2 regions of the Paenibacillus sp. B01 genome follow, and region 1 is predicted to be linked to the other one. Evidence: predicted binding sites of a transcription regulator. Region 1 holds the regulator's gene; the other holds the start of a gene.

The links. Region 1 encodes CtsR, which represses protease genes until heat stress. Its sites were predicted from a motif close to ATGGTCAATAAAGGTCAAACA; they were not measured.
Region 2: the regulator CtsR is predicted to act here: its motif matches at 2,847-2,867, upstream of clpP (ATP-dependent Clp endopeptidase proteolytic subunit ClpP).

Annotation. Positions count from the first base shown of each region.
Region 1 covers NZ_CP045802.1:667,750-672,160, reverse strand. The annotation lists gene clpC (ATP-dependent protease ATP-binding subunit ClpC) at 1-307, opposite strand, end outside; gene GE073_RS02865 (protein-arginine kinase McsB) at 304-1,389, opposite strand; gene GE073_RS02860 (protein-arginine kinase activator protein McsA) at 1,449-1,982, opposite strand; gene GE073_RS02855 (CtsR family transcriptional regulator) at 2,007-2,471, opposite strand; gene eis (GNAT family N-acetyltransferase) at 2,792-4,006, opposite strand; gene GE073_RS02845 (threonine aldolase family protein) at 4,161-4,411, opposite strand, start outside.
Region 2 covers NZ_CP045802.1:313,859-318,269, forward strand. The annotation lists gene whiA (DNA-binding protein WhiA) at 1-637, shown strand, start outside; gene GE073_RS01430 (HPr family phosphocarrier protein) at 790-1,059, shown strand; gene GE073_RS01435 (SIMPL domain-containing protein) at 1,239-2,030, shown strand; gene clpP (ATP-dependent Clp endopeptidase proteolytic subunit ClpP) at 2,184-2,765, opposite strand; tRNA gene GE073_RS01445 (tRNA-Arg) at 3,012-3,086, opposite strand; gene GE073_RS01450 (sugar-binding transcriptional regulator) at 3,357-4,382, shown strand.

The DNA of each region.
Region 1 (4,411 bases):
CGTACGTATGGCCGAGCTTGCGGGCTTCGTCCATCGACAGCTCGATGACCTTTTTGGCGCGCGGCGTATAAGCGATGTTGCTCGGCTGCTCCTGGCCGCGTCCGATGAGCGACTCCACCTCGTCCTGGATCTTCTCGAGACCAAGGCCGAGCGCGATCAGCGCCTTGGCGGCGATGCCCTCGCCCTCGCGGATCAGGCCGAGCAGGATGTGCTCCGTGCCGATATTGTTATGTCCAAGCCGCACCGCCTCTTCCTGGGCCAGTGCCAGCACCTTCTGCGCGCGTTCCGTGAATCGTCCAAACATCATTCGTAAGCACCTCCGTCTTGGGATCGGGATGCCAGCTGCCCGCGGATAAGCTCCGCGCGCCGCATGTCCCGCTGCTCCGTATTCATTTTCTCCTCGAATGCCTGCTGCAGGAAGCCCGGCTGCGTCATGACCATCAACTCATTCATAACCTGCGGGGATACGTGGCCAATCAGTCCCAGGTCGATGCCGAGCCGCACGTCGGACAGCCGCTGCGCGGACTCCTTGGAATCCATGATCGCGGCATGCGACAGGATGCCGTAGGAGCGCTTCACGCGGTCCTCCAGGCGGAGCCTGGATTCCTGCAGCAGCCGCTGCCTCGCCGCCTTTTCATGCTCGATGATCTGACGCACGACGCCGTGCAGGTTGTCGATGATCTCGTCCTCGGACTGGCCGAGCGTGATCTGATTCGAGATCTGGAACAAGTTGCCCAGCGCCTCGCTGCCTTCGCCGTACAGCCCCCTTACCGCCAAGCCGACCTGCGTGATCGCCGACAGAATGCGGTTGATCTGCTGGGTCATGACGAGCGCCGGCAGATGCATCATGACCGACGCCCGGATGCCCGTGCCGACGTTCGTCGGACAACTCGTCAAGAAGCCGCGCTTCTCGTCGAAAGCATATTCCGTTGCCTCTTCATAGATGTCGTCGATCCGGCTGGCAAGCCGCCACGCCTCCTGCACCTGGAAGCCCGGATATAGACATTGAATGCGAAGATGGTCTTCTTCGTTAATCATGATGCTGATCGCCTCGTTGTCGCTGACGACGACGGCTCCCGCTCTCGACTCGCCGGCGAGCGCCGGGCTGATCAGATGCTTCTCCACCAGCACGCGGCGCTCCAGCTCGCTCAGCTCGGCCAGATCGACCGTCTCGAACGTGCCGACGGCATCGAGCTTTCCTTCCTTGGCGACGGCGATCAGCTTGTTCTTGACCTCCGCCGCATGCTGGCCCGTAGCCAGGATCGGGAATGGAAAGCCCTTCAGGTTGCGAGCCACCCGCACCCTGCTGCTGAAAACGATATCGGAGTCCGGGCCTTCGCCCTTCATCCATTCACTCAGCGCGTTTTGCGCAAAGCGGCCTGCTGCCACATCCCATCCTCCTCTCGACTTCGCGGATTCGAGATCGAATCCGCCTCTGCTCCATGCGCTCAGCCGGGCTCGGCGCTCTGCAGCTGCTTCTCCAGCAGTCGAATCTCGTCCCGGAGCTTGGCCGCCGTCTCGAATTCTTCATTCTGGATCGAGCTCTGCATCTCCTGCCGCAGCCGGTCGATTTCGCGCCGGGTCTTGATCCGTCCGCCCGAGCGCTGCGGAATCTTGCCCACATGCGCCGTGCTGCCGTGCACCCGCTTGAACAGCGGATCGAGCCGATCTCCGAAATGATTGTAGCACGAGCTGCAGCCGAAGCGTCCGAGCTTCTTGAACTGCGGATAGGTCAAGCCGCACTCCTCGCAGCGGGGCGGCGGAGCGGGAGTCTGCCCCTGCAGGCTGCCTTTGCCGGCGGGATCGAAGTCCATCAGCCCCGACAGCAGGCTATGGATCGAAAAGCCGTTCGGCGATCCGGGCAGCCCTTCTCCCCGCTCGCGGGCGCAGGATTCGCAAATATGGAACTCGTTCTTGTCGCCGTTGATGATTTTCGTAAAATGAAGCGTAGCCGGCCTTTTGCCGCATTCCTGACAAAGCATGCCGTCATCCCCTCCTTGCGCTCCCTATTCCTTACCCAAAAGCGAGATCAGCATCGCCTTCAGCAGCCGGGCCCGCAGCTCGTCGCGCTGCGGCAGCTTGACGGCGATCGTCTCTCTGCAGACGGCCGCCCGCAGCAGATTGCCCTCGCGCCTCGAGATGATCGTCGCTTCCTCCAGCTGGTAGATCAGGCCGTCTGCCGCGTTTTGGTCGACCTGCGAGCCGATCGTATGATGGATATGGCCATGAATCGCCTTCATCGCCGGCAGCTCGATGCGCTGGATGCGGATATAGCCTCCGCCTCCTCGCTTGCTCTCGACGAGATAGCCCTTTTCGAGCGTGAAGCGCGTGCTGATGACGTAATTGATCTGGGACGGCACGCAGGAAAACCGGTCCGCAAGCTCGTTGCGCTGGATCTCGACCGCGCCGTCGGGACTTTCCTGCAGCAGCAGCTTCAAGTGCTGCTCCAGGGCATCGGAAATATTTCGCATATCACCAACCTCCCTATGCTGGCACCTGTACGATGAAAAATGGCGGTAAGCCAAAAAGCCAATGCCCGAATTGCATCCCTGTAGCATTCCCCTGAAAGCGTGACGAAACATCCGCTGGTACGAGAAAGCTCCGCTGGCTCGCCGGAAGCTGATCCGGAAAGGCGGGGCGCCGCAACTGACTTTGACTTTCTTTGACTTATGACTTAATTATACGCTTTTTTCCTGAAACGTCAAGCGCTCCAGGCAAGGAAGCCTTACTGCGGAAAACCGGCTTGTCCCATGCCTTTTACCAGCTTGGGACAAGTCGTTCCTCTTTATACCTAGAAAAAGTCCATCAAATTCGGCATGCGCGGCTCCATGCGCTCGGCCAAAGCCTTCAGCTCCGCCGCCGGCCCCGTCAGGCCGCCCGCCGCCAAGAGCTCCCGCGGCCCGGCGTAGCCGGTGAACAGCGCCGTCCAGCTGCCGATGCCGCCGCTCAGCGCGGCTGCCGCAGCGCTCTCGGCAAATGGCGCCCCGTTGTCCGCCGACTGTCCGGAGAGCTTGCGCAGCGAGCCTTTTCCCCGCTCGTCGACCGCCAGCTCCCAGCTGCCGTCGTTCCATGGCGCATGCTCATCCTCCACGATCATCGTCCACGATCTTGCCGGTCCCGGCAGGAACGGATACGCTTCGATGAACGCCTCCGCATCGACGATCCGCGCCATGAAGTAGGGTTGCACGGCTTGCTCGATGCGCGGATCCGGCAGCAGGAACGGCAGCGGGTCTCCTTTGTAGCTTTCGAACTGGACTTGGTCGATCATCGAGTCATGCTGGCCGAAAAAAGTCCAAAGCCCTTCTCTCGCTTCCTCGCTCAAGTAGACAAGCTCATGTACGGTCAGCTTGCGCTCCTTGACCTGGTACAGCGCATAGCCTTCGGCCGCCCCGCCTTCGGAGCGGTAAATCGCCGCATGTCCCGACTTGCGCCGCAGCACCGAGTCGTCCCACCAGTCGGACTCCCGGGAGAGCGCGATCTGAAAGCCGGAGGCATACTCCTCGTAAAGCTCCTGCAAAGACTGCCGGATGTCCGGCTGAGCCGGATCGACCCGCTCGATAAAGCCCGGCGTGAGCTTGCGCGGAGGCAGCTTGTCCCTCGGGATCGTGAACCGGATCCGATCGGCGCACAGCTCCCAGCCGAAGCGCCGATAGAACCCGATGCTGAACGGAGCGAGCATGGACAGCGTCTGCCCCCGCTCCTTCATCTCTTCCAGCGAACGGCGCAGCAGCTGCGCGATATGGCCCTTCCGGCGCTCCTCCGGCCAGCTCGCGACGGCCGCCACTCCGCCCATGGCGAACTTGCGTCCCTGCACGTATGCCGTCAAGGGCAGGACAAGCACTTGCGAGCGGATCCGCCCTTCCTCGACCGCTACCCACAGCTGCTCAGGCTTTCTTGTCCGATGCGCCCGCTCCAGCTCCTCCGGCGACATGACGTATTGAAAGGCGTACTGGCTCAGCTTCAGATGCTCGTCCATTTCGTCCGGACGCAGCTTGCGAATTTCCATGCTCGCTCCTCCTTTTTTGGTCCATGTTCTTCCTTACGACGAGCCTCATCTGAATATGGCTCTTGCGTTTCGCTGCCTATATGTGTCCGGTCACGCCGGACACGGCATGTCGCCCGTTCCTTCGACTCGGAGCCCGCCGCGCAGCCCGCATCTGTTAATTGGACTCCGAAGCCTCGCAGCCGGCCTCCCGGAACAGCCGATCGAGCAGCGACAGCGCCTGCTCCAGCTTTTCCGGCGGCACGTCCTCGTATCGGTCTCCGATCGACAGCTCGCTCGCGCAAGAAGAGGCCGTTTTTTCTTTGACATATCCGACCAGAGCTACGCCCGTCTCCCGAGCGGCCTGCTCGAACAGAACGGCAGCCTGCTGCGCCGGCAGCTCCGCATGGAGATGGAACATGTTCGACA
Region 2 (4,411 bases), 350 kb from region 1:
GGAGCTGAACATCGTCTCCGAGGGCTTCATGTTCAACCAGGGCATCGACAAGGACATGATCCGCAAGCCATGCTGCAAGCGAGCCTACATGCGCGGCGCGTTCCTCGCCGGCGGCTCGGTCAACAATCCGGAGGGCTCGTCCTACCATCTGGAGATCGCCTGCATGTACGAGGAGCACTGCTCCGCGCTCGTCACGCTCGCCAACAAGTTCGGCCTCAACGCCCGCTGCATCGAGCGCAAGAAGGGCTTCGTCTTTTACATCAAGGAAGGCGAGAAGATCATCGAGCTGCTGAACATCATCGGCGCGCATCAGGCGCTGTTCAAGTTCGAGGATGTCCGCATCATGCGCGACATGCGCAACTCGGTGAACCGGATCGTCAACTGCGAGACGGCCAATCTCAACAAGACGATCGGCGCGGCCGTGCGCCAGATCGACAACATCCGGCTGCTGCAAAAGGAGCTCGGCCTCGAGAACCTGCCCGAGAAGCTGCGGGAGGTGGCGGAGATCCGGCTGCAGCATCCTGACATGAACCTCAAGGAAGTCGGCGAGATGCTCAAGGGCTCCGTCAGCAAGTCCGGGGTCAACCACCGATTGCGCAAGATCGACGAGCTCGCCGAAAAAATCCGGGGAAGCTGAACTTTCATGTTGCGCCGGCCGATGGTATAATGAAAGCAATTGTCACGCAAGGTAAGGTCCGTTCCACCCGGCGGCCCTTTGCAAGAGCATGCCTCACGTTCGCCTTCCGGCGGCCATGCAGCAATGAATTAGGATTAGGGGGTATAGAGTTCATGACAAGACAACCCGTAGTCGTGAGACTGAAGACGGGTCTTCACGCAAGACCGGCCGCGCTCTTCGTCCAGGAAGCGAATAAATTCTCCTCCGAGATCTTTGTCGAGAAGGACGAGAAAAAAGTGAACGCCAAGTCCATCATGGGCATCATGAGCCTTGCCATCAGCTCCGGCACCGAAGTTCACATCAGTGCCGAAGGTTCGGACGCCGAGCAGGCTGTAAACGCTTTAGTATCGCTCGTCAGCAAGGAAGAGCTGGAGAACCAGTAGGTCTCGGCCTGCCGGTCCCCAAGCTTGATTCGCTGCGGCTCCCGAGGCTCCCGATCCGGGGGCTTTTTTTGCGTTTTGGCCATTGGCCGAAGCCCCCGTTGGGAATCCTAACCTGCATGTGCAACATTTTCAGGCGGGCGAGCGTTTCAAAGGACAAACCGAAACGGAGGCGAACAGGTATGGGAAGCAAACAAGGATTCGGCAAGCTGGCAAGTCAAGGCAAGGTGCTGCTGCTGGCGGCCTCGCTGACGGCAGGATCGCTGCTGGCTCTGAACGGAGCCGGCGTGCTGGACTCGGGATCAAAGCCCGTCTATGCGGCGGAGCAAGGAGCGGCGATGGAGAACACGATCGCAGTGCAAGGCGTAGGCAAGCTGTCGGTGGCGCCGGATATCGCGTATGTCACAGCGGGCGTGAACGTGACGGCCAAGACGGCGAAGGAGGCTCAGGCCGGAGCGGCCAAGCGGTACGACGCGGTCGTCAAAATGCTTAAAGGAACCTACAGTCTGGCGGACAAGGATCTGAAGACGACGTCCTACTACGTGCAGCCGCAGTACCGCTACACCGAGAAGGAAGGCCAGGTGCTGACCGGCTATACGGCCACGCATGAGCTGAGCATCTCCTGGCGCAGCATCGACAAGACCGGGGAGCTGCTCGACAGCCTCGGAAGCGCGGGCGCGAACCAGATCAGCGGCGTCTCCTTCGGCACGGAAAAGACGGACGCGTATACGAACGACGCGCTCAAAAAAGCGCTCGACAACGCGCGCGTCAAGGCGGAGGCGCTTGCCGCCGCTGCGGGCCGCTCGCTCGGTCCGGTCGTGAACATCACCGAGAACGGCGCGCAGGCCGTGCCGGTGTACCGCGAGATGGCGCAGATGAAGGCCATGGCTGCCAGCGACAGCGCTTCGACCTCCGTCGAGCCGGGCCAGGTCGACGTGCAAGGCCAGCTGACCGTCGTGTACCAGCTGAAGTAGCATAGCTCTCGGCCAGCCCCGGTCTGCCGCGGCAGCCGCAGCGCCGCGCAGGATGGCCTGCGCGCGTGCCCGCGACGGCCGCGAGAGCGTCGAAACGCAAAGCGCCGCCCCTTCCGATTCGGAAGGGCGGCGCTTTGCCTGTCGCAGCCTGGCTTACAGCTTCTCGATGACCTTGTCGACGAGGCCGTACTCGCGGGCGGCGTCCGCGCTCATGAAGTAGTCGCGGTCGGTGTCCTTCTCAATGCGCTCCAGCGGCTGACCGGAACGCTCGGCGAGAATATGGTTGAGCTTGTCGCGCATCTGGAGGATGCGGCGCGCGCGGATCTCGATGTCGCTGGCCTGGCCTTCGGCTCCGCCGAGCGGCTGATGGATCATGACCTCGCTGTTCGGCAGCGCGTAGCGCTTGCCCTTGGCGCCCGCGGCCAGCAGGAACGCGCCCATCGAGGCGGCCATGCCGACGCAGATCGTCGAGACGTCAGGCTTGATGAACTGCATCGTGTCGTAAATCGCCATGCCGGACGTGATGGAGCCGCCGGGGCTGTTGATGTAAATGGAGATGTCCTTCTCCGGATCGTCGGCGGCGAGGAACAGCAGCTGGGCGATGACGGAGTTGGCGACCATGTCGTTGATGCCGGTACCGAGGAAGATGATGCGGTCCTTGAGCAGCCTCGAGTAGATGTCGTAGGCGCGCTCGCCGCGGTTGCTCTGCTCGATGACCATAGGCACGTAGTTCATGTTCATGTGCAAGTCCCTCCTTATATCCTCATTAAGGTTGTCACTGCAGGTGCTTTTTTCATTCTACGAGAATCGATTGTTAAAGTCAAATTTGGTCAAAGAGGTCGGAGACGGCTTCGCCAAGCCGGTTCAATAGCCCATTTTAACCGGCTCGGGCGCCTCTTAAACGAGGCTTGCAAAAACAAAAAAGGATCGCGCCCTGGAGGGACGCGATCCCATGTATCGGAAAAGCATGATGTGAATGATTGGCGCGCCCGCTAGGAATCGAACCTAGATCTCAGGCTCCGGAGGCCTACGTCATATCCATTGGACCACGGGCGCATGTATGCTTGAAAAGCGTAACGTCTAAGATTGTATAACAGCCTGCCAGAAAAAGCAACACTAACCTGTCCGGCTTCCGGAGGGCTCCGTTTCCCTGCTGCTGCTGGAAAACATTTAGGTCGAAAGGCGTGTCGGCAACCGTTTTCATCGGGTAAAGGTCCCTTGCGGGTCCTCGGCAGAAGGAGTACAATGAGGTTGTGGGACGTTTATTGAATAGCTGGGACATTAATTGTCCCGTACGGATAGCTAACGAGTGGAGTTGGAGCGCTCATGCGCAGCCTTATTGATTTGCAGCGTCAGCTGGTGCCCGATCTGCTGGAGACGGTCCGTCTCCGCTATGGGATTCTCCATCAGGTGCTCGTGGCGGACATGATCGGCCGCCGCTCGCTCGCTTCGGCGCTCGGCATGACCGAGCGGGTGCTTCGGGCCGAGACCGACTTCCTCAAGGAGCAGGGCTTCCTAGAGATCAACGCCTCCGGCATGCGCGTCAGCCAGAGCGGCCGGCGCCTGCTCGAGGAGATGGAGCCGGTGCTGAGCGGACTGCTCGGCCTGTCCAACCTGGAGGAGCAGCTGCGGACGCGCTTCGGCCTGAGCAAGGTCGTCATCGTGCCGGGCGACTCCGACCACTCCGCCAGCACGAAGCGGGAGCTCGGACGCGCCGGGGCGTCCGCCCTGCTGGGACAGCTGCGGGAGGGCGACGTCGTCGCCGTCACCGGCGGCTCCACGCTCGCACAGGTGGCGAGCCATCTTAACGCCCCCGTCCCGCATCCGAGCAATCTGTTCGTGCCGGCCAGGGGCGGGCTCGGAGAGAGCCTGGAGTACCAGGCGAGCACGATCGTCTCGGCGATGGCCAAGCGCACCGGCGCCCAGTACCGGATGCTGCATGTGCCGGACCATCTGAGCGAGGAGGCCTATACGAGCCTCATGCACGAGCCCGGCGTCAAAGAGGTCGTCGGCGTCATCCGCGGAGCCCGCATCGTCATCCACGGCATCGGCGACGCGATGACGATGGCGCGGCGACGGCGAGTGGAATCGGATGTCGTCGAGGAGCTCCGCCAGGAGGGGGCGCTCGCCGAGGCGTGGGGCTACTACTTCGACCGGGCCGGATCCGTCGTGCACAAGATGCCGACCGCCGGCATCCGGCTCGAGGACATCATGACGACCGAGGTTGTCATCGCCGTCGCCGGCGGCAGGTCCAAGGCCGAAGCGATCGCGGCGGTGCTGCGCTTCGGCCACGAGGATGTGCTCGTGACCGACGAGGCGGCCGCGCTGGAGATCGCCGCGATGGCAGACTAGACCGGCGATCCGCGTCGCAACCGCGACCG